DNA from 4 places in the Tardiphaga sp. 42S5 genome. Region 4 is predicted to be linked to each of the others. Evidence: predicted binding sites of a transcription regulator. Region 4 holds the regulator's gene; each other region holds the start of a gene.
The links. The regulator PhoB, encoded in region 4, activates phosphate uptake and scavenging genes when phosphate is short. The targets are predictions, from matches to a motif close to TGTCATNNANCTGTCAT.
Positions count from the first base shown of each region.

Region 1 (7,546 bases), 570 kb from region 4:
AGGAAGCGCAGATATCTGGGATATAATTCGAACCGGCGACGCGAACCCTTTGCGATCAGCCGGACAACATCGAGGTTTCGACCATGTCGGATCTAGACCGTAACTATGCTTCCCCCTTCGGCCGGGCCGGCGCGCGCGATGCCGCTGCCGTGGACGCCGGACTGCGCTCCTACATGCTGCGCATCTACAACTACATGACGATCGGTCTGGCCATCACCGGCCTGGCTGCTCTCGGCGTGTACATGGCCGCCGTGACTACCGACCCGTCGGGCGCCGCTGCCCGGATCGGCAGCTCCTACCTGACGCCGTTCGGCTACGCGATGTTCGTGAGCCCGCTGAAATGGGTGTTCATCCTGGCGCCGCTGGTGATGGTGTTCGCCATCTCGTTCGGCATCAACCGGCTGAAGCCGGCTACTGCGCAGTTGCTGTTCTGGGCCTTCGCGGCTCTGATGGGCATCTCGCTGTCGTCGATCTTCCTGGTGTACACGCACACGTCGATCGTGCGGGTGTTCTTCATCACCGCTGCCTCGTTCGGTGCGCTGAGCCTTTACGGCTACACCACCAAGCGTGACATGACGGGCATGGGCTCGTTCCTGCTGATGGGCCTGTTCGGCATCATCATCGCGAGCGTCGTGAACATCTTCGTCGCTTCGTCGATGCTGCAGTTCATCGTGTCGGTCGTCGGTGTGCTGATCTTCGCGGGCCTCACTGCCTACGATACCCAGCGGTTGAAGAACGACTACATCTACGGTTACGCCTCGCAGGGCGGCGATATCGCCGAGCGCGCGGCGATCACCGGTGCCCTGTCGCTCTACTTGAACTTCATCAACCTGTTCACGCTGCTGCTGCAGCTGCTCGGACAGCGCGAATAAGCTCAGAGCATAGAGAAGATCTTAGCCCCCGGCCGAAAGGCCGGGGCTTTTCTTTTGCGGAGGCTTTCCTTTTGGGTCGGGCAAAAATAGTCTCAGCGCCATGTCCGATATTGAAATCAGGCCCGCCACGGCGGCAGATCTGCCCGCGATCACCGCGATCTATGCCGAGGAGGTGCAGTTCGGCACGGCCACGTTCGAACTGATCCCGCCAGATTTGGCCGAGATGACGCGGCGTTTCGAGGCGCTGGTGAGCGGGGGCTATCCGTATCTCGTGGCTGTGCTGGAAGGCCGGGTTATCGGCTATGCCTATGCCAGCGCGCATCGCCCGCGACCGGCCTATCGCTTTACAGTCGAGAATTCGATTTATCTCGATCCGAAAGCCCAGCGGCGAGGCGTTGGCGGCAAACTTCTGGCGCGGCTGATCGCCGAATGCGAGAGCCGCGGCTACCGCCAGATGGTCGCCGTGATCGGGGACAGCGCCAATGCTGGCTCCATCGCGGTTCATCGCAATGCCGGGTTTCAGATGGTTGGGGTGCATCCCGATGTCGGTTTCAAGTTCGATCGCTGGCTTGATACCGTTTCGATGCAGCTCGCACTTGGCGACGGCGCCCGCACGCTGCCCTGACACTCTGCGAATCGATTACACCACCGTCAGCTTGCGATCGATCACCAGGAGCACGCGGTCGAGTTCTTGGCCGCGGCGCAGAATCATGCCGCTGGCCGAAATCACGCTGTACATGCCCTGCTTGCGCGCCAGTCGCGGATCTTTCTCGATGCGATAGAGCGGCACTTCCGACGAGCGGCGGAACACCGAGAACACCGCGCGGTCGCGCAGAAAGTCGATGGCGTAATCGCGCCACTCGCCGTCGGAGACCATACGGCCGTACAGGTTGAGGATGCGGCTGAGCTCAAGGCGGTTGAAGCTGACGACGGGCCCGGCGGCGGGTGATGCGGCGGCTTGGCCCGTCGCCGCGCGATTCTCGGTGGGCTCAGCATCTCCCGGAATCACATTCATACAGCGCCTCCTGTCATATCGCCGACATGATCGCGCCGACCGCGGTCCTCTGCAAGGGCCGATCCGCAGGCCTGATGGTAGAAATTTCCCGTCACGGGAACGTCAGGTGAATCTTATTGCCGCCAAATTTTGGCCCATCGGGCGCCCTTCTGGATTGCGACAAGAAGATACTGCGTCGGGTCCGGTTCTTCCGGTCTCGGATTCCTCAGCCCCCAGCCCCCCGCGGTCGTCGGGATCGGACCCTGCGCAGGAAGTTAATCCCCACTGGGCCAACGCAAGTTGGTCCTTTTCTTTTTTGGTGGATGCTTTTGCGAGACCATCAAGCGTCATTGCGATAGGCGAAGCGACGAAGCAATCCAGCCTTCGCAGAGGGGTCACAATGATGCAGGCATGCCACGCATAAGCGCAGCAGCTATCGAAGTTATCAATCTGAAGACTTACTGTAGCGACGTATAGGCCGCGCCGCGCATCGCGCCGGGCTTGTCGCGCGTGCCGTCTTGCACATAAACGACGGCGGCATCGACGCCATCTCTGGAAATGTTCTCCAGCGGCAGCGTCCAGTTGGCGGCGTTGCCGGTCCAGTCACCGACCTTCAGCCAGTTCCGGACGACATTGTAGTAGGTCAGTTGCTTGCCGCGATTCTCGCCGCGACCGACCGTGATCGGCACTGCCTTCGACACGGAACAGATCCAGACTTCGCCATGCGCTGTATCGGGCGCATTGCCCGATGCGGCAACGGACACGTTGACGTGTTTCCCGGAGACCGACATCGACACCGGCACCGTCATCACGGTGCCTTTCTTGGTTTCGCTGATCGCGCCCTGGATACGATCTACATCGCTGCCGATCACCTGAGTGGCGCCGTTGACGACGACTTGCGGCGTGTAGACGTCGCGATCGCCGCGCATCTGTGAATAAGCCTTCTGCCGTGCGCTGAAACGCGAGTCGGCCAGCGTGTCCTTCCAGCCCAGGTAGTCCCAGTAGTCGATCGGCATGCTCAATGCGATCACGGACGGGTCTTTGGCGAGGTCGCCGATGATCTTGTCTGCAGGCGGGCAGGAGGAGCAGCCCTGCGACGTGAAGAGCTCCACCACGGCCCGGGGCTGAGCCAGCGCGCTACCGCTCGCTGCAATGGCGGCGCACACGCTGAGCGCGCCTGTCCACTGCGATATGCCGCCAAAGGATTTCATGAGGTTTTGCCACGCTCGAGGTGAGACACATAACAGACGGTGTCGCACATTGGTGTCGCTAACACGTTCATGCCCTCAAATGCCAGAAGGCGGCCCTTCATAGGCCGCCTTCTGTTCACTAGCCACTCACTTCGCGGTGAGGCACTACGTCACACCACGTATGGGCGTCAGGCTGCAAGCTGACGCAGCACGTAATGCAGGATGCCGCCATTGCGGTAATATTCGAGCTCGTCCAGCGTATCGATGCGGCAGAGCAGCGTCTCCTTGTGGAGTGAGCCATCGGCCGACACGATTTCCGCCACCATCTGCTGGCGCGGCTTGATGTCGCCGGTCAGGCCGCGGATCGTGACCTTCTCGTCGCCCTTGAGGCCGAGCTTCTTCCACGATGAGCCGTTCTCGAAGGTTAGCGGCAGAATGCCCATGCCGACTAGATTGGATCGGTGAATACGTTCGAAGCTTTCGGTAATCACGGCGCGAACGCCGAGCAGACGGGTGCCCTTCGCAGCCCAGTCGCGCGACGAACCGTTGCCGTATTCGGCACCGCCGAACACGACCAGCGGTACCTGCTCGGCCTGATACTTCATCGCGGCGTCGTAGATCGACATCGCTTCGCCATCGGGCCAGTGCTTGGTCATGCCGCCTTCCGGCACGTTGCCGTCGGCGCCCTGCATCATGAAGTTCTTGATGCGGATATTGGCAAAGGTGCCGCGCATCATCACTTCGTGGTTGCCGCGGCGCGTGCCGTACTGGTTGAAGTCGGCCGGGCGCACCTGGTGCTCCGACAGATACTTGCCGGCGGGTGAGGTGAGCTTGATCGAACCGGCCGGCGAGATGTGGTCGGTGGTGATCTTGTCGCCGAACAGAGCCAGGATGCGCGCATCGACGATGTCGGTGGTCGGCTCCGGTTCCTTCTTCATGCCTTCGAAGTAGGGTGGGTTCTGCACATAGGTCGAACCCATGTTCCACTTGTAGGTCTCGCTCTCGACCGTCTTGATCTTGCGCCAGTTGGCGTCGCCGTCGAACACGTTTGCGTACTTCTTCTTGAAGATCGTCGACGTCACGTACTTCTTGATGAAGGCGTTGATATCCTTCGTGGTCGGCCAGATGTCTTTCAGGAACACCGGCTTGCCATCCTTGCCTTCGCCGATCGGCTCGACCGCTAGATTCTTGGTCACCGTACCGGCAAGTGCGTGCGCGACGACCAGTGGCGGCGAGGCGAGATAGTTTGCCTGCACGTCCGGCGAGACGCGACCCTCGAAGTTACGGTTGCCCGAGAGAACCGCTGCGGCAACGATGCCGTTGTCGTTGATCGACTTCGAAATCTCCGGCGGCAGCGGGCCGGAATTGCCGATACAGGTGGTGCAGCCGAAGCCGACGAGGTTGAAGCCGATCTTGTCGAGGTCGAGCTGCAAGCCGGAATTGGCGAGATATTCAGCGACCACCTGCGAGCCCGGTGCCAGCGAGGTCTTCACCCACGGCTTGGTCTTGAGGCCCTTGGCCACGGCGTTACGTGCCAGCAGGCCGGCGGCGATCAGCACGCTCGGATTCGAGGTGTTGGTGCAGGAGGTGATGGCAGCGATCACCACGTCGCCATGGCCGACATCGAAGTTCTTGCCCTCGACGGGGAAGCGCGCGTTGTGGTTATCCGGCTTCTTGTATTCGGTGGTTAGCGCGGCAGAGAAGCCTTCGGCAATGGCGGGCAGTGCGACGCGGCCTTCCGGACGCTTCGGGCCGGCCATCGAGGGTACGACGTCGCCGAGATCGAGCTTCAGCGTTTCGGTGAACACCGGATCGGGCGACTTGGCGGTGCGGTACAGGCCCTGCGCCTTGGCATAAGCGGCAACCAGTGCGACACGCGCCGATTTGCGGCCCGAAGTTTTCAGATAGTCGATGGTGGCGGCATCGACCGGGAAGAAACCGCAGGTCGCGCCATATTCTGGTGCCATATTTCCGATTGTCGCCTTGTCAGCGACCGACATGGCGTCGAGGCCGGGGCCGTAGAATTCCACGAACTTGCCGACGACGCCCTGCTTGCGCAGCATCTGGGTGACAGTGAGCACGAGGTCGGTGGCGGTGACGCCTTCCTTGAGTGCGCCCGACAGCTTGAAGCCGACCACGTCGGGCAGCAGCATCGACTGCGGCTGGCCGAGCATCGCGGCTTCCGCCTCGATGCCGCCGACGCCCCAGCCGAGCACGGCGAGGCCGTTGACCATGGTGGTGTGCGAGTCGGTGCCGACCAGCGTGTCCGGATAGGCGACCTCGAAGGTGGCGGTCTTCTTGCCGACCGTCATCTTCTGCTTCTTCGTCCAGACCGTCTGGGCGAGATATTCGAGATTGACCTGGTGACAGATGCCGGTGCCGGGCGGCACGACGGAGAAATTCGAGAACGCGCTCTGGCCCCACTTCAGGAACTCGTAACGCTCCTTGTTCTGCTTGTATTCTTCGGCGACGTTCTTGCCGAACGCCTTGTTGTCACCGAAGAAGTTCACGATCACCGAGTGGTCGATGACCAGATCGACCGGGACCAGCGGGTTGATCTTCTTGGGATCGCCCTTCAGCGCCTGCATCGCATTACGCATGGCAGCAAGATCGACTACCGCGGGGACGCCAGTGAAGTCCTGCATCAGCACGCGCGCAGGGCGGAACGAGATTTCGTGCTCGAGCTTGCGCTTCTTCAGCCATTTCGAGAAAGCAACGATGTCTTCCTTCTTGACGCTGCGGCCGTCCTCGTTGCGCAGCAGATTCTCGAGCAGGACCTTCATCGAATACGGCAGCTTCGAAATGCCCGTGAGACCGTTTTTCTCGGCCAGCGGCAGGCTGTAGTACACGTAAGTTTTAGCGCCCACCTTGAGGGTTTTTTGGCACTTGAAACTGTCGAGCGAGGTCATGTGAAGGGGTCCCAATTCAGTTGACCGATACCCGAAAAAGGGTATCGAGACACCGTCGGCGGAGAAGGCCGGTTTGCTTGCAGGCGCCGATTGTGTGCTGCATCAAGTTCCGACTTATAGAATCTTTCTAGAACCGCTGCCATATCGACAATCGTTTGCAGCCCTGCGAAATGATGCAACAACGCCGCGGCGAGCTCTGGACCAAATCAGATGGTCATGGAAGGGTTAAGATGCGGCTCTCGGGGCGCAATTTGAGATGCCTGCGGGGTGGCCGCGAAGTCTTCGCCGGGCTCGATTTCGATGCCACGGCAGGTGAGGCCGTGGCGGTCATTGGCCCTAACGGGGCAGGCAAAACCTCATTGCTGCGGTTGATCGCAGGCCTGCTGGCGCCGGCCGAGGGCTCCATCACTATCGAGGGCGGCGACGGCGAAATGACCGTTGCCGAACAGGCCCATTACCTGGGCCACCGCGACGCCATGAAGCCGGCTTTGACGGTGACGGAAAACCTGACCTTCTGGGCCGACTTCCTCGGTGGCACGCCGGCCGATCCAGCCACGTGCATTGCAGCAGTAGGTCTCTCCCATGCCGCAGCATTGCCCGCGGGTTTCTTGTCGGCCGGCCAGCGTCGCCGGCTGTCGATCGCGCGATTGCTGACCGTTCGCCGGCCGATCTGGCTGCTCGACGAGCCGACAGCGGCGCTCGATCTGGTCAGTCAGCGGGTATTCGCGGGACTGATGACGGATCATCTCGCAACCGGCGGTCTGATTATCGCTGCGACCCATGGCCCACTTGGTATTCCTGCACGGGAGTTGCGCATCGGGGGCGAGGCGTGAGTGCCCTTGGCGCGTTGATTCGACGCGACATCCGCATTGCCGTCCGGGTCGGCGGCGGGGCGCTGATCGGTGTGCTGTTTTTTCTGACGGTTGTCGTGCTGATGCCTTTCGCGCTGGGGCCGGATCTGGCGTTGCTGGCACGGCTGGGGCCGGCGATTCTATGGCTCGGGGCGCTGCTCGCGAGCCTGCTGACGCTGGACCGGTTGTTTACCGCCGATCACGACGATGGCTCGCTGGATCTCATTCTGATGAGCCGGACGCCACTGGAACTCGCCTGCGCCGCCAAGGCTCTTGCACACTGGCTGGCCGCGGGCGTGCCGCTGATCGTCGCGACGCCAGTGTTGGGGCTGCTGCTCAATCTCGACGGACCGGCGACGCTGGCGGTCGCCCTGACGCTGTTGGCGGGCACGCCGGCGCTGACCTTCACCGGCATGATCGGGGCCGCGCTGGCGGTGACCCTGCAGCGCGGAGGGCTCTTGCTGGCGGTGCTGGTGTTGCCGTTATCGATACCGGTGCTGATTTTCGGCGTTGCGGCCTCCAATGCGGCCATCGCCGGACAGTTGTCATTCTCGACGCCATTCTCGATCCTCTGCGCGCTATCGCTGGCGAGCCTCGTGATCGGGCCTTTCGCGGCGGCGGCGAGCCTGCGGCATGGACTGGATTGAGACAGTTGGATGGATCACGACAGGCTGAGACACTGGATTGACCTGGGTCAACTCGTCGCGAGCCGTGTTGAACGAGAATAAGT
Region 1 covers NZ_CP139027.1:664,817-672,362, reverse strand. Annotated here, with positions in the region: gene SFY93_RS03125 (Bax inhibitor-1/YccA family protein) at 84-872, shown strand; gene SFY93_RS03120 (GNAT family N-acetyltransferase) at 973-1,497, shown strand; gene SFY93_RS03115 (DUF2794 domain-containing protein) at 1,513-1,887, opposite strand; gene SFY93_RS03110 (DUF1223 domain-containing protein) at 2,325-3,077, opposite strand; gene acnA (aconitate hydratase AcnA) at 3,245-5,965, opposite strand; gene ccmA (heme ABC exporter ATP-binding protein CcmA) at 6,196-6,798, shown strand; gene ccmB (heme exporter protein CcmB) at 6,795-7,463, shown strand.
Region 1: a site for PhoB is predicted at 1,899-1,915, ahead of SFY93_RS03115 (DUF2794 domain-containing protein). Genes of this name have one in related genera too.

Region 2 (7,546 bases), 2.9 Mb from region 4:
CCGTTCTGCCTGATGGTCGAGAGCAGCTCGGTTGCGACCTCGTCGAGCACCGCTTCTGTCTGCGGGCGCCACATCAGCGTGACCTTGTCGGCCCGCGATTTCAGCGGCAGCTTGAGGCTGTCGGCCTTGATCCGCAGCGCCATCGGATTCTCGTGAAACCCGAACAGCATCGCCGGTTCATTGGCGGGACCGCCGGTCAGGAACTGAAGACCGGCCGTGGTTTTGCCCGACCCGGAAGGTCCGAGCACCACGGTCACCGAATGCGTATCGACGCCGCCGCCGAGCATCTTATCGACGCCGCCGATGCCGACCGACACCATCGGACCGTCGGCGCTGTCCCAGACGCTGGGCGTCTCCAGCAGCGCCTCGATACGCGGATAGATGGCGTGTCCATTCTCGGTGATGCGATAGGAGTGCTTGCCGCCCATGAACCAAGTGCCACGCAGCTTGTGGACCTGAAGTGACCGCTCGGCGCGGCGGCCATGTAGTGCCGACTGCAGCTCGATGAGACCGTCCACCATCGTATGCTCAGGCGGATGCGCATCGGCGTCGAAGGCGCTGGTCAGAAGGAACATGGTGCAGTTGCTGAAGGCGGCCTGGGTCTGCAATTCGTGGATGAACTTCTTCAGCTCAAGCTCGGAGCGCGCCTTTTCGTGCACGGTGATGAGACCATCGAGCACGAGGATGCTGGCCTTGCGCGTGCGAACCTCGCGGCGGACCACGTCCAGCAGTCCGCGCAGCCCGTCGTCTTCGAGCGTCTTGAAGGCGCCGACATAGGACATGCGGTCGGGAATCGCTGCTTCATCGAAGAAGGTCATCCGCCGCATGTGTCCGATCATGCGGGCGTGGCTTTCGGCAAGCAGCGTGATGTAAAGCGCGTTCCGCCCCTGCGCGGCCTGCGCGAAACAGATCTGGTTACCCAGAATCGTTTTTCCGGCGCCCGGGGCGCCCTGAATGATGTAGATGCCGCCGTCGAAAACGCCCCCGCCCAGGATCGCATCGAGACCCGGTACGCCGGTTGCAAACCGGCCGTTATCGCCACTCATTCCGAAACTGCCCCTAACGTGTCACCTATACCGGTGAGATGTTGAAACGTGTCGGGGAGCGATGGGTTCCAAAGCTTTTTCAGAAATATTTCGAAACGTAGCCTCTCAGCAAGGCAGCATCCCGCTAATAGCGCCCCCGAAACGGAACATCGGCCTTTACGGGCCATTGCTGTCCGGTCACCCTGACAACATCAGGCATGGAGGACGGAAATGGATCAGAAGCTGAATACCTGGACGTCGCAGCCTGAACTCGTCGGCAGCGATATGGCGTCGACGAATGACGGTTCTTATCATCCGGATTGCGGCGAAGAGCATGATCACAAGCCGACCAAGGCCATCATCGGCGTGGGACTACTCGTGGTGCTGAGTTTCCTGCTCTATGAATTCAACGGCAAGGTGTCCAAGACGCACACGTCAGCGACCCCGCCCGCGCAGCACCAGAGCTTCGCGGCTAACCGCTAGGCTTCGACAGCTTCGTCCGCAATAGCGCTTTCAGTGTCGGGCACGACGACCCGAAACTGGAAGCCGTGCAGACCGATCGTCGGTACGATGCCGAAATGGTCGGTGCCGAAGACTTTGACCCGATGCTGCAATTCGTCTTTCTCGATGCTTACCGGGATATCGCAGATCTGCTCATAGGCCTTACGCGTGTGACGCGTGCTGCCCCAGCGCAGCGCCCGCTCGATGAGCGGCACCGGCTGTGTGGCCAGGACGCGTGCCATCCGCCAGAAAGTCTGGACCAGCTTCGTATAGGCAATCTCTTCCAGACCCGCGACACTGATGTCCGCCGGAATTGGGAACGCCTCGACATCCACGATCGGTCCGGCATCGACACGTGCAATCATGCGATGGACAGTGCAGCCGAAGTCGGTCGCATGATCGTAGAGCGCAAAATGTGCCGGGGCCCAGCCGGGATATTGCGGCGGACCGGGATGGAAATTGTAGGCGCCAAAGCCAAGCTGATCGAGCACCGCACCGGGGACTATGACGCCAGTGGTGAACGAAATCATCCGCGCTCGGCGCAGCCAGTCGGGCTCGATCGCCGCCAGATCTTCAGCAGTGAAAACAGGAAGCACCGTGAGGGCCGGATTGTGACCACGGAGCAGGGTTGTAAAGACCGAGTGCTCAGCAGGACCCGTCAGGAGGATAATCGTATCGAACATTCGGGCTGCCACGCGCTTCTGCGAATCAATAATCGCCTCAGCGTCGCAGCCAGGCCTTAACATCTGATGAGCAGCCCCGATCACGCTGCATTGCCACATAGGATGAGGCTCTGGAATGGCACAATCTCTGGAACATGCACCTCATCTGACGATTGTCTTGCCGCACAGGAGGACACGACATGGCGAACATTCCCAATCCCAATGATCCGTATCGTCCAAATCCCGCTGATGACATCCGCAATCCTGCGCGGCTCGACAATGAGCTGCAGGCCGATCCTGAACTCGCGGAAGGGCCAGCGAGCGGCAGCCGCATGGCTATTTATGCACTTGGCATTGTTGTCTTGCTCGGCGCCGTATTCTACGGCCTGAACAATACATCGATGAATCCGGGCGACGCGACGAAGACCGCATCCCAATCCGCCCCGGCGACGCAGGACAGCACGCCAAAGGCGCCGGCGCCAACCAACAACGTCGCGGATTCCTATTCGAAGCCGCCAGTGGCTCCCGGCGTACGTGACGTGACGCCCACCAACAACCAGCCCGGCGTCACCACCGGTGCGGCACCGGCACGGCCGCAGGCTCCGCAATCGGCTCCGACCGGCGCCGAGATTGACAGCACGAAGGGCGGCGCGCCGAAGTAACGGCGCGACCGGGCAGATAAGGCTGCGGGCATCGATGCCCGCAGCCTTGTTGCGCATGGACTATACGGTCACCTGACGCAGGAACGTGCGTTCCTCCGCGAGGATGAACTGGTGCTCTTCGGCCGACGCGAAATTCGCAACGCCTTCCTCATCGCTCCGCAGTCTGGCGCGATAGGCTTCATAGGCCGCGAGACTTGGGAACGAGATCAGGCCGAATGCGACGTTGTTCGTTCCTTCATGGGGCATCCAATAGCCCTGCAGATCGCCACCGCATTTGGGAATAATCGTCAGCCAGCGCTTGGCATAGGCCTCGAACAATGTGCGTTTGAACGGATCGATCTGATAGCGAATGAAGACAGTGATCGTCATGACGGCTCCCTCTGCAGATGCCTGGATATAGCCGCTTGATCGACTGTGATACTTCGATTAGCGTCGAAGTATGAAAGCAGGTCCGGACATCGCCATGGTCGCCGCACTTGTTGGCGATCCTGCGCGCGCCAATATGCTCACGGCGCTGATGACAGGCCGTGCGCTGACCGCGAGCGAGCTCGCCCAGGAAGCCGGCATTACGGCACCGACCGCGAGTTCACACCTCTCCAAGCTCGAAGCCGGCGGCTTGATCGAGCCGGAAAAACAGGGGCGCCATCGCTATTATCGCCTCACCGGCCCCGATGTCGCCGGTGTGCTGGAAGGTCTGGCCGGCCTGGCAGCCCGCGCGGGCCATCTCCGCGTTCGCACCGGGCCGAAAGAACCCGCATTGCGCCGCGCGCGGATTTGCTACGACCATCTCGCCGGCGATCTCGGCGTGCAGATGCTCGACAGTATGCGGGCACAGAAGCTGATCCGGCAGACCGAGCGGGTCATCGAACTCACGACCCAGGGCAGCCGGTTCGTTGCTGAAGAATTGAGGATCGATCCGGCGACGCTGACTCATCCGCGCCGGCCGGTCTGCAAGGCCTGCCTCGACTGGAGCGAGCGGCGCCATCATCTGGCCGGCACACTCGGCGCCGCCATCATGACCTCATTCACTGCCATGAAATGGGCGGCCAGAGACCCCTCGCCCGGCAGCCGCGTAGTGCATTTCACCCGTAGCGGTGAGAAGCGTTTCGAGGCATTGTTCGGCACCACCGGCGACGCCATCCGGAAAACGTGAAGACGCCGGCTTACCTTCGCCGCAATGCAGCCCGAAACCGCGCCGGACCTTCCTTCTCCCGGAGCCCCCGATGAACCGCCTGCTGCTCACTGCGCTGATTGCAACCCTGCCGTTCACCTCATCGCAAGCGGCTGAGCCTCCTGCGGCACGCGAGCCCTACGGCATCGGCCTCGAAGGTTTCCCCTATCCCTACCCCGTCAATATGCTGCCGCTGGTCAATGACGGCGAACAGCTGCGCATGGCCTATATGGACGTGCCATCGACCAAGCCCAATGGTCGAACCGTCATACTGCTGCACGGCCGCAATTTTCCATCGAGCTACTGGGCGCCGGTGATCGGTACGTTGAACGAGGCAGGTTACCGCGTCGTGGTCCCCGACCAGATCGGCTTCGGCAAATCATCGAAGCCATCAGGCGATCTGCATTTCGACAACCTTGCCCGCAACACTGTTGCGCTGATGGATCACCTCGGGATCGCGAAATTCGACATCGTCGCGCATTCCCTGGGCGGCATGTTGAGCGTGCGCATTGCCCGCGCTTATCCCGATCGTATCGATCACCTACTGCTCGCGGCGCCGATCGGGCTTGAGGACTATCGGTTCTATGTGCCACCGACACCAACCGAGAAGATCCTGGAGAACGAAGACAAGCTGACGGCGGAAGGTTACCGAAAGCAGCTTGAGGTGAACTATTCGCTGAAGATGCAGCCCGACCAGGTAACGCCCTTCATCGACGCGCGTTTCAACATCAAGGGATCGCCGGAATATCCGCGCTGGCTGCGCGCCTTCGTCAGTTCGGCGCAGCTCATTTATCGCGAGCCCGTGGTCCACGAAATTCCGCTGATCGCCCTGCCGACCCTGTTCATCATGGGCGCCGACGATCACAACGCACCGGGCAAGCCGAATGCGCCGGAAGCGTTGCGGCCAAAGATGGGCCAGAACGCCGATCTGGCCAAGGCGCTGGCGGCGAAGATGCCGAACGCGAAGGCCGAGGTGCTTCCGGACGCGGGCCATATCGTGTTTCTCGATGCACCGGCCAAATTCAACGAATTGATGCTGGGATTTCTCGCGGCGAAGTAGCAACCGCCGCGCCCTGCTACGCGGATATCCCGAAACATTCATGCTGTATTCAGATCGAATCGGCTTAATCGTGCTGTGCAGCGTTGATCCCCAGCAATTTTCTTGCCCGTAAGAGTCCTGCAGCGGGTGATGCGATGCCATCATTATTCTCTGCGCCGCATCGCGGCACCATCGAGGGAGAACACAAATGAAGACGATCTTTGCTGCGGCTCTGTTCGCCGTCAGCGTCGGAGGCCTTGGTGCCGCCAATGCAATGCCCCTGGCACCGCTCAGCGCAGTCGAGACGGCAGGCGTGATCCAGGTCGCTCAAGGCTGCGGCCCCGGCTATGCCCGTGGTCCCTATGGCGGTTGCCGCCCGATGTTCCGCGGCCCGCCGCCGCGCGGCCCGGGTTACTGCCCCCCCGGCTTTTTCCGCAATCCCTACGGCCGCTGCATCCGCCGCTGGTGATCGCTGCACAATCCTGACGACGAAGACCCCGCCTATGGCGGGGTTTTTTGTTGCCCACGCGCCGGTTACAGCCGTCACACGAAGATGACAGAATGGCGCATCGCTATTCTGGAGATCGTCATGTCGCGCACCTTGCGTCGTCTCATACTGGCCGGGCTGCTCGGCCTCTCATCGCTGACGACCGGCCGCGCCGACACCATCGCACTGCCCGAGCCGCAGCTCGGCCCGCGACCATTCTATCTCGTCGACAAGATGAAAGACGGCCCGCTGAAGGCAAAGCTGAGCACCTGTACCGGGGCGTTTCGCAAGAGCGATTTTTCCATCGCCCATCGCGGCGCGCCGCTGCAATTCCCCGAGCACAGCCGCGAGTCCTATCTCGCTGCGGCGCGCATGGGCGCCGGCGTGATCGAATGCGACGTGACATTTACGAAGGACCGCCAGTTGGTCTGCCGGCATTCGCAATGCGACCTGCATACGACAACGAACATCCTGTCGGTGCCGTCGCTTGCAGCGAAGTGCACACAACCCTTCAGCCCCGCCGATCCCGCGACCGGCAAGAAGGCATCGGCGAAATGCTGTACCAGCGACATCACGCTGGCGGAGTTCAGGACGCTCACGGCGAAGATGGATGCCGCCAACACGACCGCGACCACCGTTGCGGAATATCAGAACGGCACGCCGCGCTGGCGCACCGACCTTTATGCGAGCTCGGGCACGTTGATGACCCATGCGGAGAGCATCGCGCTGATCAAGAGCCTCGGCGCCAAATTCACGCCCGAGCTGAAGGCGCCGGAAGTGCCGATGCCATTCGACCGCGATTACAGCCAGGAGAAATACGCGACCCAGATGCTCGACGAATATCGTGCCGCCGGCATTCCGCCTGGCGACGTATTTGCCCAGAGCTTCGATCTCAACGACATCAAGTTCTGGATCCGCACCGCGCCGGAATTCGGCGCGCAGGCGGTCTATCTCGACGGCCGCTATGAAACACCGGGTTTCGATCACATGCGCGCGGAAACGTGGAAACCGTCGATGCCGGAGCTGAAAGCCACCGGCGTGAAAATCCTCGCGCCTCCGATCTACATGCTGCTGACGCTCGATGGCAGCGGTCAGATCGTCCCCTCCCCATATGCCAAAGCGGCGCGCGACGCCGGGCTCGATCTGATCACCTGGTCGCTGGAGCGCGACGGGCCGCTCGCAAACGGCGGGGGCTTCTTCCATCGCTCGGTCAAACCCGCCATCGACCGCGACGGCGACACGCTGACGGTGCTGGACGTGCTGGCGAAGGATGTCGGCGTGCGCGGTGTCTTTTCCGATTGGCCGGCCACGACGACGTTCTATGCCAGCTGCATGGGGCTGCGCTGACGCAGAGCGCTATTTGGCGTCGCTGTCATAGATGAATTTCGGCATCTCCAGCTTCAGCCGGATTGCCAGCAGGCGGAACACCAGTCCGGTTGCAGCTGCAACCAGCGTCACCAGATCGGGACTGAATCCGTATTTGATGCCGCCGATATAGAGAAGCCCCGTGACGATCGAGACGCTCGCATAGAGTTCGGCGCGAAACAGCAGCGGCACGTCGTTGCACAGCACGTCGCGGAGCACGCCGCCGACGCAGCCGGTGATCATTCCGGCCACGACCACGATCAGCAGCGGCTGATCCATGGCGAGCGCGATGTTGCAGCCCATGATGGTGAAGACCACGAGGCCGATGGCATCGAGCACCAGAAACAGCGCGTGGAAGCGATGCACCACGCGCGCAAGCCCGATGGTCAGCAGCGCCGCACCGCCGGTCAGCAGCAGCAGATAAGGGCTCTTCACCCACCACAACGGATAATGCCCGAGCAGCATGTCGCGCACCGAACCACCGCCGAGTGCCGTGATGCAACCGAGCATGGCGACGCCGAGCCAGTCCATCTTGCGCCGCCCGGCCGCGAGCGCAGCCGTCATCGCCTCGGCGACGAGCGCGATCATGGCGAGCGGAAACAGCAGGGCTTCGGTATGGGGCATGGGACTCGTT
Region 2 covers NZ_CP139027.1:4,666,424-4,673,969, forward strand. Annotated here, with positions in the region: gene SFY93_RS21795 (RAD55 family ATPase) at 1-1,046, opposite strand, end outside; gene SFY93_RS21800 (hypothetical protein) at 1,257-1,508, shown strand; gene SFY93_RS21805 (formyltransferase family protein) at 1,505-2,293, opposite strand; gene SFY93_RS21810 (hypothetical protein) at 2,389-2,850, shown strand; gene SFY93_RS21815 (NIPSNAP family protein) at 2,911-3,219, opposite strand; gene SFY93_RS21820 (ArsR/SmtB family transcription factor) at 3,290-4,003, shown strand; gene SFY93_RS21825 (alpha/beta fold hydrolase) at 4,074-5,081, shown strand; gene SFY93_RS21830 (GCG_CRPN prefix-to-repeats domain-containing protein) at 5,269-5,529, shown strand; gene SFY93_RS21835 (glycerophosphodiester phosphodiesterase family protein) at 5,650-6,894, shown strand; gene SFY93_RS21840 (trimeric intracellular cation channel family protein) at 6,904-7,536, opposite strand.
Region 2: a site for PhoB is predicted at 5,603-5,619, ahead of SFY93_RS21835 (glycerophosphodiester phosphodiesterase family protein). Genes of this name have one in related genera too.

Region 3 (7,546 bases), 1.9 Mb from region 4:
TTCTGCGGCTTCCAGATCACCGCGGCCTTGCGGGCTTCGCCGAACTTGCCTTCCAGTCCCTTGGCAACCTCGCGGAACGTCTCCTGCGACGCGTAGACCTCGTGGCCGCCCTCGCCCGACACCACGTCATCCGCACCGGCCTCGATGGCAGCTTCCAGCATGTCGTCGGCAGAGGCCTTGTCGGCGTCATATTCGATCACGCCGACATGGTCGAACATGAAGGAAACTGAGCCGGTTTCGCCCAAATTGCCGCCGGATTTGGTGAAGTAAGAACGGATGTCGGAGGCGGCGCGATTGCGGTTGTCGGTCAGCGCCTCGACGATGACGGCGACGCCGCCGGGGCCGTAGCCCTCGTAGCGGATTTCATCGTAGTTCTCGCCGTCGCTGCCGATCGCCTTCTTGATGGCGCGCTCGATGTTGTCGCGCGGCATGTTCTCCTGCCGGGCGGCGATCACGGCGGAGCGCAGCCGGGCATTCATCGACGGGTCGGGCGTCCCCATCTTGGCAGCGACGGTGATTTCGCGCGCCAGCTTGCTGAACAGCTTGGACTTCTGGGCATCCTGCCGGCCCTTGCGGTGCATGATGTTCTTGAATTGGGAATGTCCGGCCATGCGGTCTCTCTTGAAGCGTCAGGGTATTTAGGGCTGCGGCGCGGGGTTATAGGCCGCGAAATCGGCAAAATCAAAAATTTGCAGCCGAATCCGGCAGATCTTCGCAATACCGCGACCGACCTTAACCATCACTTCACGCCGAGGTGCAAGGTTACCCGCATAGATTGTATTCATTGGGGTCACCGATGGCGTTTGGACTGTTCCGCAAGCGACAGCCGGAAGCGGCTGAAGTGGTGATGATTGCTGAAAACACAGCACCTTCTGTGGCACCGCAGCATCCTGAACCAGATACCGCTCGGGACATCCTTGAGTTGCTGGAACTCGAGCTGGGCGCGCTTATCCGCCAGCTCGAGCGTGCCGCGACATCCGTCGCCGGCGGCGCCGAATCGACCGCTACGACCCTCTCCGCCATCCGCGCCCGCACCGACGTGCTGGCCGACCGCAGCAGCGCCGCGCAATCCACGGCCACCACCTTTGCGCAGGCTGCCGATAAATTCACCCATTCGGCCGAGGGCATCGGCGCCCAGGTGCGCGATGCCAGCCGGCTTGCGGACGAGGCCGGCGCCGCCGCCCATGAAGCCAGCGCCAATGTGGACCGGCTGCGCGACTCCTCGGCCGCGATCAGCAATGTGCTGGAGCTGATCGCGCAGATCGCCCGCCAGACAACGATGCTGGCACTGAACGCGACCATCGAGGCAGCACGCGCAGGCGCTGCAGGCCGCGGCTTCTCGGTCGTCGCCACCGAGGTCAAGGCGCTGGCGGTACAGACGCAGAACGCCACCGAAGAGATCAGGAAGAAGATCGACACCCTGCAGCGCGACGCAGCGAGTTCGGTCGATGCGGTGCATCGCATCTCCACCGCCATCGACGCGATCCGCCCGGTTTTTGCCAATGTCAACGGCGCGGTCGCCGAACAGAACGCAACGACCAGCGAGATGTCGCATAACGCCGCCACCGCCTCGCAGTTCATCGTCTCGGTTGGGAACAGTGCCGCGGAAATCGATAGCGCTGCGAAGGAAGCGGCTGCCCATGGCGAGCACGTCGCGCAGGCTGGCCAGGCTGTGACGATGTTTGCCTCACGGCTGAAGTCGCGTTGCGCGGTGCTGCTCAAACAGAGCGAGCGCGAAGACGAGCGACGGCGCGAAAAGCTGCCATGTCACCTCAATGTCGCTTTTCAGGCGCGCGGCGGCCAGATCAGCGCGCCGGTCTATGAAATCTCGATGGACGGCATTCTCATCGGCGGACCGGACGCGAACCGGCTTCCGTTGCACTACATCGTTGCTGCTGAACTCAGCGAGGTCGGCCCCTGCCGCCTGCGCATTGCCGAACATTCCCCCGCCGGCGCACAGGCACTGTTCGTCACGCCCGACGGGGCTCTCATCAGCCGGATCGAAGACCGGCTTTGGGCGATCCATGACGAGAACACCGAATTCGTCACCCGCGCCATTGATGCCGGCGCCGCGCTCAACAAGATCTTTGCCGACGGTATCGCATCCGGCGCCATCAGCATCGACGACATGTTCGACGACAACTACGTCGAGATCCCCGGCTCCAATCCGGTACAGTACCGGACAAAGATTCTCGGCTGGGCCGACCGCGCACTGCCCGAATTCCAGGACGCGTTTCTGGCCAAGGACAGCCGCATGGCGTTCTGCGCCATGATCGACCGCAACGGCTATCTACCGGTGCATAACAGCATCTATTCGAAGCCGCAGCGCCCGGGCGATGCGAGCTGGAACACTGCCAACTGCCGCAACCGCCGCATCTTCAACGATCCGGCTGGATTGGCCGCCGGTCGCAACACCCGTTCCTATCTGATCCAGAGCTATGCCCGCGACATGGGCAACGGCCAGACCGTGATGATGCGCGAGATCGACGTGCCTGTGCGCATACAGGGACGCCATTGGGGCGGCTTCCGCACGGCGTACAAATTATGATTTGGGTTTGTAAACGGCGCTGCGCTGCTACCCGAGACCTGGCGCAGCGCCGCATATTCCGTCTGCGAGTGGGCTAGCAGCCGAAACTGCCAAGGCGTCCTAGCCGCCGCTCGTTCGGCCTTCCGCATTGTCATCTCCGCCGTATGAACCGCCGCCATATCCATATGGCGCGCTGTATCCATATGAACCGGGGCCGGCACCAAATCCGCGATAGACCGTTACGGGGGCGCTTCCCTCATACCGCGCGTGAGAGGACATGATCCGTCGATGCTTGCTGGCAGCGCTATGCCCGTCTTTGGCCTGCGCGGTCCAGCTCGCAGTGCCGGCGATCAGTAAAGCGGCGCCCAACAGAATGAATTTATTCATCACATTTTTCCTTGGTCAACGAGCCCCGCGACCTCAGATGCGCACGCTTGGCTCTCAAGGTAGCGCCAATCACGCGTAGTTGAATTTCGGCTTGCGGTACCCCGTCTTGCATGGACAGCGGCGGCGAGACCCATTGGGGCCATTTGCCCATTCGCCCCGGGCCTGGGGGGCCGTGTCACACCGCTGACATTTGCATCGGTCCATAACCATGAACCCATTCGATACAAGCGGAGCTGCCATGACCGAACATTCCCTCGACGACGCGCAAGCAATCCACGACCGCATTCGTGCAGAGATGCTGGACGGCTTCGACGAAGAACTCGAGCTCGAGATCGATGACGATCGTCTCGACGCCCTGACCAACGAAATGTCCGACCACAGCCCGGCGGAGACCATCGAGCGACGCCTCTATTTCAAGGAACTGTTCCGCCTGCAGGGCGAATTGGTGAAGTTACAGAGCTGGGTGCAGCAGAACAAGCTCAAGGTCGTGGTGATCTTCGAGGGTCGCGATTCCGCTGGCAAGGGTGGCGTCATCAAGCGGATCACCCAGCGGCTCAATCCGCGCGTCTGCCGCGTTGCCGCACTCCCCGCGCCGAATGAGCGCGAACGCACCCAATGGTACTTCCAGCGTTACGTCTCGCATCTCCCCGCCGGCGGCGAGATCGTACTGTTCGATCGTAGCTGGTACAACCGCGCCGGCGTCGAGCGCGTGATGGGTTTCTGCACCGAGGATGACGTGGAGGAATTCTTCCGCTCGGTGCCAGAATTCGAACGCATGCTGGTGCGCTCGGGCATTATCCTGATCAAATACTGGTTCTCGATCACCGACGAAGCGCAGCACTTGCGCTTCTCGATGCGTATCGCCGACCCGCTCAAACAATGGAAGCTCAGCCCGATGGATGTCGAGGCCCGCACCCGCTGGGAGCAATACACCAAGGCCAAGGAAGCGATGCTCGAGCATACGCATATTCCGGAAGCCCCATGGCATGTGGTGCAGGCCGTCGACAAGAAGAAGGCGCGCCTGAACTGCATCGCGCATCTGCTCGAACAGCTTCCCTATCAGGAGGTCGAGCATCCGCCCGTGGTCCTGCCTGCACGCGTGCGCAATCCCGACTATCACCGCACGCCGGTGCGAGCCGAAATGTATGTGCCGGAGCGGTACTAGCCCCACAGTCGGCAGATCGCGTGCCGTTTTTCGGGCAGGCCGAGCCTAACGCAACCGCAATATTTTTTTGAATAAAAGTCATCCGACGCCCACGAAGAGGGCGTCGGATGACGTCGCGCAGATTTTACCGCGATTTATCCGACAGACACGCTCGCGCGACATACAAACCAATGTATAGTCCTGCTGCATCTTATTGCTGCTTTTGAAATGATGACCGTACGCCTATAGTACCGTCGTTGATCGATGACGAACCATTCGCCATTGCATCATCGAGTCGAGCAAACGGGGGTCTCACTGTGGCAAATCTCAATATCAACGGCGAGCAGAAGTCCTTCGACGCACCAGACGACATGCCTCTGCTCTGGGTGCTGCGCGATATTCTCGGCATGACCGGCACAAAATTCGGCTGCGGCGTTGCGCTATGCGGAGCATGCACCGTGCATATCGACGGCAAGGCCGTGCGCTCCTGTCTGCTGCCGGTCAGTGCGGTGAGCGGACGCGCCATCACAACGATCGAAGGCGTTGGCGCGACACCGGTCGGCGCCAAGGTGCAGAAGGCCTGGCTCGATCTCGAAGTCATTCAATGCGGCTACTGCCAGTCCGGGCAGATCATGTCGGCGGCGGCGCTCCTCGCTTCTACGCCGACCCCCGACGATTCTGACATCGATGCCGCCATGGCCGGAAATATCTGTCGCTGCGGCACCTATGTCCGGGTGCGTGAAGCCATCAAGCATGCTGCCTCCGAACGGCAAACCTAGGAGTCGGTCATGAAACTTGCAGACAACATGCTTGTCGCGGCCAGTCCTGCAAACAAGCCTTCTGGCCTGTCACGGCGCAATCTGCTCGCTGGCGCCTTTGCGGGCGGCTTTATGTTCGCCTTCCAGCTTCCGGTCCGCGCGGCCAATGAGCCGACGCAGCCTCCCGATACGACGGAGGGCAAATTCGCCCCCAACGCCTTCATCCGCATCGACACTACCGGCAAGACGACGCTGGTGATGCCGCAAGTCGAGATGGGGCAAGGCATCTATACCGCCATCGCCATGATCCTCGCCGAAGAGCTCGACGCCGACTATGCGCAGATCACGCTGGAACATGCGCCGCCCAGCGACAAGCTCTACGGCAATCCAATTTTCATCATCCAGGCGACCGGCGGATCGACTTCGGTGCGTGCATTCTGGAAACCTCTACGCAATGCCGGCGCAACCGCGCGTGCGATGCTGGTGCAAGCCGCAGCTGAACAGTGGCAGGTCGAACCTGCGAGCTGCACGGCGTCGAACGGGCAAGTGATGCATACGGCCAGCGGGCGCAAACTGTCTTATGGCGAGTTGTGCGACGCCGCCGGCAAACTCACGCCGCCGAAGGACGTCGCGCTCAAGGACCCGAAAGACTTCTCGGTGATCGGCAAGCCGCTGAAGCGCTTCGATACACCGGACAAGGTCAACGGCAAAACGATCTACGGTATCGACGCAATGATACCGGGCATGACATTCGCGACGCTGGCACAATGCCCGGTGTTCGGCGGCAAACTCGCCAAGGTCGATGACCGCGCGGCGAAGAAGATTCCGGGCGTGCGGCAGATCGTGGTGCTCGACGACCTCGTGGCCGTGGTCGGCGACCACATGTGGGCCGCCAAGTCTGGGCTCGAAGCACTCGACATCACCTGGGACGAAGGGCCCAACGCGAAGATCAGTTCGAAGGACATCTGGGCGCATTTGCGCACGGCCAGCGAGACGGACGGCGTAATCGCCAAATCCGTCGGCGACATCGCCAAGGGTCTCGCGACCGGCGAACGGATCGACGCGTCCTACGAGATGCCGTTCCTTGCGCACGCGACCATGGAGCCCTTGAATTGCACGGTGCACTTCAAGGGTGATTCCTGCGAGGTCTGGACGGGCACGCAGATCATGTCGCGGGTGCAATCCGAAGCCGCCAAGGCCGCGGGCCTGCCGATCGACAAGGTCACAGTAAATCAGCACATGATTGGCGGCGGCTTCGGCCGCAGGCTTGAGCCCGACATGGTCGTGGCGGCGGTGCGCATCGCCAAACAGGTCAATGGACCGGTCAAGGTGGTGTGGACCCGCGAAGAGGACATCCAGCACGACATTTATCGCCCCGTCTATCGCGACAACATTTCGGCGACACTGTCCAACGGCAAAGTGGTCGGCTTCAAGTACAAGATCGCAGGCTCGGCCGTGATCGCGCGTTGGCTGCCGCCTGCGTTCCAGAAGGGCATTGACATCGACGCCATCGATAGTGCCGCGGACCAGCCCTACGACTTCCCGCATTTCCAGTGTGAATATGTCCGTGTCGAACCACCGGCGGTGCCGACCGGCTTCTGGCGCGGCGTCGGCCCGAACAATAACGTGTTCGCGATCGAGAGCTTCATGGATGAGCTCGCTCGCAAGGCCGGCAAGGATCCCGTCGTGTTCCGGCGTGAATTGCTCGGCAAGGCACCACGGATGCTGGCGGCCCTCAATCTCGCGGCGGAGAAGGCCAACTGGGGTCAGCCGCTGCCAGCGCGCGTCGGACGCGGCGTGAGCATCCAGCCCACCTTCGATACTTCGATCGCGACTGTGGTCGAAGCGGAGGTGGATTCTCAGGGCGAGATCCGTCTGCGTCAGGTCAACGTGGCGGTCGACACCGGCATCGCTGTCAATCCCGACACCATCGTGGCGCAGATCGAAGGCGGCATCGTGTTCGGCCTCACCGCCGCGCTATATGGCGACATCACCATCGAGAAGGGGCGCGTGCAGCAGTCCAATTTCCATGACTACCGCATGCTTCGGATCGACCAGATGCCGAAAATCAATGTCCACCTCATCAAGAGCGGCGAAGCGCCCGGCGGCATAGGCGAGTGCGGCGTGATCGGCGGACCGCCGGCACTGCGCAATGCAATTTATGCTGCGACTGGCGTTGCGCTGCGGAGGATGCCGATCGACCGCGATGCGATCGCCGAAAGGAAGAAGTCATGACGCCCGCCGCACGTCGCATTCTCGGCAGCGTCATTGTGATCGGTGTCGTGGCTGCAGCCGGCGCCGCGCTCTATGTTCGCGGTCCCGGACCGATGGCCTTCTCGGGCGGCCCGAAGGTGGCGCTGGCCGATTACAAGGGTCCCAATCCCACGGGCGTTCCCGCCAACATGGCCAACGCCAGCCTGATCGAGCGCGGCGAATATCTTGCGCGTGCGGCGGATTGCATGGTCTGCCACACTGCGCCCGGGGGCAAGGAATATGCCGGCGGCTTCGCATTCAAGCTGCCGTTCGGCACGCTTTACTCGACCAACATCACACCGGACAAAGAGACAGGCATCGGCAACTACACCGATCAGCAGTTTCTCGACGCCGTTCGAAGCGGCAAGCGCCACGACGGCGCCCGGCTCTATCCCGCGATGCCCTATACGTCCTACACTTACATGACCGATGCGGACACGCTCGCGGTCAAGGCCTATCTGTTCAGCCTCGCACCGG
Region 3 covers NZ_CP139027.1:5,652,544-5,660,089, forward strand. Annotated here, with positions in the region: gene SFY93_RS26345 (YebC/PmpR family DNA-binding transcriptional regulator) at 1-611, opposite strand, end outside; gene SFY93_RS26350 (hypothetical protein) at 639-785, opposite strand; gene SFY93_RS26355 (methyl-accepting chemotaxis protein) at 848-2,548, shown strand; gene ppk2 (polyphosphate kinase 2) at 3,153-4,079, shown strand; gene SFY93_RS26365 ((2Fe-2S)-binding protein) at 4,376-4,837, shown strand; gene SFY93_RS26370 (xanthine dehydrogenase family protein molybdopterin-binding subunit) at 4,847-7,051, shown strand; gene SFY93_RS26375 (c-type cytochrome) at 7,048-7,546, shown strand, end outside.
Region 3: a site for PhoB is predicted at 3,088-3,104, ahead of ppk2 (polyphosphate kinase 2). Genes of this name have one in related genera too.

Region 4 (7,546 bases):
CCCGACCGACAAGGCGGCCTCGGCTGAAGCGATCAAGTTCTTCAAGTGGTCGTTCGAGAAGGGCGCCAAGATGGCTGAAGAGCTCGATTACATTCCGATGCCGGAACCCGTCGTCAAACTGATCGAAAAGACCTGGTCGGCTGACATCAAGAGCTGATCCGGTGTGTGGGCGGAGGAGAGGGGCATCTCTCCTCCGTTTGCTGCAGGGCTGAATTTCTCTCTTCTTCTCTTCTGACTTAGCGCCCTGACAAGCCCCTCCAGGGCAACGCGTTTTGGGGTATTGTAACAATTACAGGGGACTGGCGTGGCAGACATGGCCGTACAGAGCTCTTCGATGGACGCTGCCGGACCTTATGATCGTGCGAAGGCTTTGAATGCCTTCAAGACCGGGGACCAGGCGTTTTATTGGATCACCCGCATCTCGGCGCTGTCCGTTTTGTTTATTCTCGGCGGCATCATTCTGTCGCTCATCGTTGGTGCGTGGCCGGCGCTCCGCGAATTCGGCTTCTCGTTCCTGACCACGCAGCGCTGGGCACCGTCGGCTGATCCGCCGGTGCTGGGAGCGCTCGGCCCGATCTACGGCACGCTGATCACCTCGGTGATCGCGATGGCTATCGCCATTCCGGTCGGCATCGGCATCGCGATCTTCCTCACCGAACTGTGCCCGAACTGGCTGCGCCGCCCGATCGGCATGGCGGTCGAGCTTCTCGCCGGTATTCCCTCGATCATCTACGGCATGTGGGGCTTCTTCGTGCTCGGCCCGTTCCTGGCCAACCATGTGCAGCCGTTCATGATCAGCGCCTTCGAAGGCGTCCCGGTCCTCGGCGTGATCTTCGCCGGCCCGCCGTCCTATCTCTCGCTGTTCAACGCGTCGCTGATCCTCGCCATCATGGTGCTGCCCTTCATCACCTCGATCTCGGTCGACGTGTTCAAGACGGTGCCGCCGGTGCTCAAGGAAGCTGCCTACGGCGTCGGCTGCACCACCTGGGAAGTCGTCCGCAACGTCGTCATCCCCTATACCCGCGTTGGTGTGATCGGTGGCGTCATGCTGGCGCTCGGCCGTGCGCTCGGTGAAACGATGGCGGTGACCTTCATCATCGGCAACTCGTTCCGGATCACAGGCTCGATCTTTGGCCCGGGCACCACGATCTCGGCAGCGATCGCCAGCGAGTTCGCGGAGAGCGACGGTCTGCATCAATCGGGTCTGATCCTGCTCGGTCTCCTGCTGTTCGTGCTGACATTTTTCGTGCTCTCGGCAGCGCGTCTGATGCTGCTGCGTCTGGAAAAGAAGGCGGGCAACTAATATGAACCCGATTTACGCTTCACGCCGTCGCAACGACATGATCATCCGTGGGCTCTGCATGGGTGCCGCTCTCTTTGGCGTCACCTGGCTCGCGCTGATCCTGTTCACGCTGTTCTACAACGGTATCGCCGGCATCAGCCTGCAGATATTCACCCAGAACACGCCGCCGCCCGGCTCCATGGAAGGCGGCCTGCTCAATGCCATCGTCGGTTCGATCATCATGACCGTCATCGGCGTCGGTATCGGCGCGCCGCTCGGCCTGTTTGCCGGCACCTATCTCGCGGAATACGGCAAGCACGACAAACTCACCTCGGTGATCCGCTTCATCAACGACGTGTTGCTGTCGGCCCCGTCCATCATCATCGGCCTGTTCGTTTATGGTGCGGTGGTGGTTCCGATGGGCGGCTTCTCGGCTCTCGCCGGTTCGCTTGCGCTCGCCGTTATCGTGATCCCCGTCGTGGTTCGCACCACTGAAGATATGCTTGGTCTCGTGCCGAACCCGCTGCGCGAAGCGGCCTCGGCGCTCGGTCTGCCGCGCTCCCTGGTCATCAAGCGGATCGCCTATCGTGCAGCCCGCGCCGGTCTCATCACCGGCGTGCTGCTGGCGACCGCGCGTGTCGCCGGTGAAACGGCGCCGCTGCTGTTCACCGCGCTGAGCAACCAGTTCTTCAGCCTCGATCTCACCAAGACGATGGCCAACCTGCCGGTGACCATCAACAACTTCGTGCAGAGCCCCTACGAGTACTGGAAGCAGCTCGCCTGGAGCGGTGCCCTGATCATCACCTTGACCGTACTTGCCCTTAACATTGGCGCGCGCATTCTCGGCGCCGAGAGGACAGCAAAATGAGTGAGCTTTCTGTGTCGTCTGGCGTTCCTTCCGTCTCGATGCCGCCGCCGTCGGCCCTGCAGGGCGAGACCCGTCCCAAGGTCACCGTGCGCGACCTGAACTTCTACTATGGCGAACACCACGCTCTGAAGAAGATCAACCTGACGTTGATGGCGAACCGTGTGACTGCGTTCATCGGCCCGTCGGGCTGCGGCAAGTCCACGCTGCTGCGCATCTTCAACCGCATGTATGATCTGTATCCCGGCCAGCGCGCCGAAGGTCAGCTCATGCTCGACAACCAGAACATTCTGGATCCAAAGCTGGACCTCAACCTGCTGCGCGCCCGCGTCGGCATGGTGTTCCAGAAGCCGACTCCGTTCCCGATGACGATTTACGAAAACATCGCCTTCGGTATCCGCCTCTACGAAAAGATCTCCAAGTCGGAGATGGATATTCGCGTCGAGAGGGCGCTGCGCGGCGGTGCGCTGTGGAACGAAGTCAAGGACAAGCTCAACGCGTCGGGCCTCAGCCTGTCGGGCGGTCAGCAGCAGCGCCTGTGCATCGCGCGCACCATCGCGGTGCGGCCGGAAGTGATCCTGTTCGACGAGCCGTGCTCGGCGCTGGATCCGATCTCGACCGCGAAGATCGAGGAGCTGATCGACGAGTTGAAGGATCAGTACACGATCGCGATCGTGACCCATAACATGCAACAGGCTGCCCGCGTCTCCGACAGCACAGCCTTCATGTATCTCGGCGAGTTGATCGAGTTCGATCAGACCAACAAGATCTTCACATCACCGACCGATCGCCGCACCCAGGATTACATCACCGGCCGCTTCGGCTGACGCGACATATTCGCGGGAGGAATTTGAGATGGCTTTTGAACACACCACCAAGGCTTTCGACGACGATCTGCAGGAGCTGACCCGTCTCGTCGCCGAGATGGGTGGCCTCGCGGAACGGCAGATCGTCGAATCCGTCGATGCGCTGATCCGCCGGGACGTCGCGCTCGGTGCGCGCGTCGTCGCCACCGACGCCGAGATCGACCAGTTGCAGCGCACGATCGAAGAGCGCGCCGTGCTGACCATCGCCAAACGCCAGCCGATGGCTGTCGATTTGCGCGAGATCGTCGGCGCGCTGCGCGTCGCCACCGATCTGGAACGCATCGGCGATCTCTCCAAGAATATCGGTAAGCGCGTCAATGCACTCGACAGCGACTTCCATCCGCTGAAGCTGATCCGCGGCCTCGAACACATGACCGACCTCGTGACCACCCAGGTCAAGGCCGTGCTCGACGCCTATGCCGCACACGATCTGCCCGCTGCGATGACGGTGTGGAAGGGCGACGAGGAAATCGACGCGATCTGCACCTCGCTGTTCCGCGAACTCCTGACCTATATGATGGAAGACCCGCGTAACATTTCGTTCTGTATCCACCTGATGTTCTGCGCCAAGAACATCGAGCGGATCGGTGACCATGCCACCAATATTGCGGAAACCGTGTTCTACATGATCGAGGGCCAGCAAATCCTCGACAAGCGCCCGAAGGGCGACATGACCACATTCGCGAATACGCCGACGGTCTGAAGCATGATCCGGAAAAGTGGGAGCCAGTCTTCCGCAAGGATCATGATCTAAAGGCTTTTCGGACCTCACTGAGGATATTGACCATATGGCTGTGAATGCACGCATTCTGGTGGTGGAGGACGAGGAAGCCCTCACGACGCTTCTTCGCTACAACCTCGACGCCGAAGGCTATGATGTTGAAACCGTCGCTCGCGGCGACGACGCCGACACCCGCTTGAAAGAGCGGGTGCCGGATCTCGTGGTGCTCGACTGGATGCTGCCGGGCCTGTCCGGCATCGAACTGTGCCGCCGCCTGCGCGCACGGCCCGAAACCAAGGCATTGCCGATCATCATGCTGACGGCGCGTGGCGAAGAGAGCGAGCGCGTTCGCGGTCTCGCCACCGGTGCCGACGACTACATCGTCAAGCCGTTCTCCGTGCCGGAGCTCCTGGCCCGCGTGAAGGGCCTGCTCCGTCGTGCAGCTCCCGAGCGTCTCGCCACCGTCCTGGCGTTTGGCGACATCGAACTCGACCGTGACAAGCGCCGCGTCGTGCGCTCAAGCCGTCCGATCGATCTCGGTCCGACCGAATATCGCCTGCTGGAGTTCTTCCTGGAACATCCGGGCCGCGTGTTCAGCCGCGAGCAGTTGCTCGACAGCGTCTGGGGCCGCGACATCTATATCGACGAGCGCACCGTCGACGTGCATATCGGCCGCCTGCGCAAGCTGCTCAATCCCGCCGGTGAGCCCGATCCGATCCGCACCGTCCGCGGCGCCGGCTACGCGCTGGACGACCGCTTCGACAAGGCGGCGGAGTAGGTATCTTCCTTCTCCCCGCCTGCGGGGAGAAGGTGGCCCAGCATAGCGCAGCGACGCCGGGTCGGATGAGGGGGACTCTCCATCGCCTTCGGAGTCTGTGGAGCGCCCCCCTCACCCGACGCCCTCATGCGGACGCCGACCTCTCCCCGCAAGCGGGGCGAGGTTAGAAGCCCCCAAACAAAAAATGCCCGGCTCATCACCGGGCATTTTCATTTGGCTTAGATGCTTTCCAGCTCAGCGCGTCGGCTTCGGCACTGCGCGGCGGCGATCGCTGGCCGGCTGATAAGCGATGCGCGAGTGATGCGCGCAATAGGGGGCGCCGGCCAGGGCCTTGCCGCCGCAGAAGTAGAAGTCCGCGCTCGACGGATCGCCGATCGGCCAATGGCAAGTGGCTTCGTTGAGTTCGACCAGCGACAGGCGCTGGCTGATCGGCACAATGTTGTCATAGGCGATCGGATCGGGCTCGGCCTCGATCTCGTAATTATGGGCCAGCGCGGTATTGCCGCGTGCCATCGGGCGGGCGACACGTACCATCTGCTGGGCCGGGCGCGCCTTGCGCTGCCGCGGAGCTGCCGAGGAGGGGCTCTTGGCACGGCCGGACAGGCCAAGGCGGTGAACCTTGCCGATCACGGCGTTGCGGGTCACGTTACCGAGTTCCGCAGCGATCTGGCTGGCGGAAAGGCCGCCTTCCCAGAGTTTCTTCAACTGTTCGACGCGATCGTCGGTCCATGTCATTACCGTCATCGCCGTTTTCCCTTCGTGAGCGCCGGCCTGACCGGGCAGCGCTGCGAGTTGAGACTTCAAAAATCCCTGCGGTCAGAATCCTTTAGCGCTCACCGGGCGCGAATTTCGCGTCCGGCTGTTACGCCGCACTGGATGTGTCAAAAGGATCTACCGCCGCACGAGATGTCGTATCCGACGAGGCAAAAGCTACAATATGCCGTGACTCGCGCGCAAGAGTCGGGCATGCCGCGTCCACATGCTTCTGCAAGTAAAGCTGCAAAATCGGCTTTTTCTGCGACTCCGTGTGACTCGAAAGCCGCAGTGCGCGGTTGACAGTCTTCACAGCACACATAGAATAATGCCCACGTGCCGCCCGAGAAGGGCGGCACGTTTCGTTTCTAGGGTCCGTTGTTCGATTTCGTACAATTGTCATCGACGTGGACGCCGTCTTTTCGATCGGATCGGTTATGACCAGCAACGCAACGTCCTCGCCCCTCTCTCAGGCTCACTTGCTGCCTGTTTTCGCGCGTGCGGATGTCGCTTTCGAGCGCGGTGAGGGCGCGTGGCTGATTGGAACCGATGGCGAGCGCTATCTCGATTTCACCAGCGGCGTGGCCGTGAACGCGCTCGGTCATGCGCATCCGCATATGGTCGCCGCGCTGCAGGAGCAGGCCACCAAGCTCTGGCACATGTCGAACCTGTTCAAGAGCCCGGACGGTGAACGCCTCGCCGCGCGGCTGTGCGAACAAAGCTTTGCCGACTTCGTATTCTTCGCCAATTCGGGTGCGGAAGCGATGGAATGCGCGATCAAGGTGACCCGCCACTATCATTTCTCCAAGGGCCACCCCGAGCGCACGCGCATCATCACCTTCGAAGGCGCGTTCCATGGCCGCACCCTCGGCACGCTCGCTGCGACCGGGGCTGCCAAATATCTCGAAGGCTACGGCACGCCGCTCGACGGCTTCGATCAGTTGCCGCTCGGCGATATCGAAGCCGTGAAGAAGGCGATCGGTCCGAACACCGCCGGCATTCTCATTGAGCCGCTGCAGGGTGAGGGCGGCGTGCGTGCGCCGAGCAACGCGTTCTTCGGCGCGCTGCGCGAACTCTGCGACAAGAACGGCATTCTGCTGATCTTCGATGAAGTGCAGACCGGCATGGGCCGCACCGGCGAGTTGTTCGCCTATCGGCGCATCGGCGTGACGCCGGATGTGATGTCGCTGGCCAAGGCGCTCGGCGGCGGCTTCCCGATCGGCGCGTGCCTCGTTACGGCGGAAGCGGCCGAAGGCATGGCGCCCGGCTCCCATGGTTCGACCTTCGGTGGCAATCCGCTGGCGGTCGCTGCCGCGAATTCCGTGCTCGATATCATGCTGAAGCCCGGTTTCTTCGATCACGTGAAGAAGATGTCGCTGCTGCTCAAACAGAAACTCGCGGGCGTGGTCGACGGCCACCCTGATGTGCTCAGCGAAGTGCGCGGCGAAGGTCTGCTGATCGGCCTCAAGGCCGTGGTGCCGGCTGGTGATCTCGTGGCCGCATTGCGTGACGCGAAGCTGCTGACCGTCGGCGCCGGCGACAATGTCGTGCGCTTCCTGCCGCCGCTGATCGTCAGCGAGTCCGAGATAGAGCAGGCCGTGCAGCGGCTGGAACAGGCTTGCGTGGCCCTCGGTTCATCCGCCAAGACGCACGGAGCCGTGTGATGAGCACGTCACCGCGGCACTTCCTCGATCTCACGGCCGTGCCGGCCAGTGAGTTGCGCAATATCATGAACGCGGCTGCCGCCATGAAGGCGAAGCTGAAGGGGCGGGATGGCTCGAATGCCGAGCCCGATCGTCCGCTCAAGAACAAGACGCTGGCGATGATCTTCGAAAAGCCCTCGACGCGCACCCGCGTGTCGTTCGAGGTCGGCATGCGCCAGCTCGGCGGCGAAGTCGTGATGCTCACCGGCGCCGAAATGCAGCTCGGTCGCGGTGAGACCATCGCCGACACCGCGCGCGTGCTGTCGCGCTTCGTCGACATCATCATGATCCGTATTCTCAACCATGACTCGCTGATGGAGCTCGCCGAGAATGCCACCGTGCCGGTCATCAACGGCCTGACGCGCTTCTCGCATCCCTGCCAGGTGATGGCGGATGTCATGACCTATGAGGAGCACCGGGGTCCGATCAAGGGGCGCACCGTGGCCTGGACCGGCGACGACAACAACGTGCTGATGTCCTGGGCGCACGCGGCCGAGCGCTTCCAGTTCAAGCTCAATATCGCGACGCCGCCGCAGCTGTCGCCGAAGAAGCCGTTCAAGGACTGGGTCAAGGCGACA
Region 4 covers NZ_CP139027.1:1,231,136-1,238,681, forward strand. Annotated here, with positions in the region: gene pstS (phosphate ABC transporter substrate-binding protein PstS) at 1-157, shown strand, start outside; gene pstC (phosphate ABC transporter permease subunit PstC) at 305-1,303, shown strand; gene pstA (phosphate ABC transporter permease PstA) at 1,305-2,150, shown strand; gene pstB (phosphate ABC transporter ATP-binding protein PstB) at 2,147-2,974, shown strand; gene phoU (phosphate signaling complex protein PhoU) at 3,003-3,716, shown strand; gene phoB (phosphate regulon transcriptional regulator PhoB) at 3,808-4,512, shown strand; gene SFY93_RS05785 (GcrA family cell cycle regulator) at 4,747-5,256, opposite strand; gene SFY93_RS05790 (aspartate aminotransferase family protein) at 5,703-6,929, shown strand; gene argF (ornithine carbamoyltransferase) at 6,929-7,546, shown strand, end outside.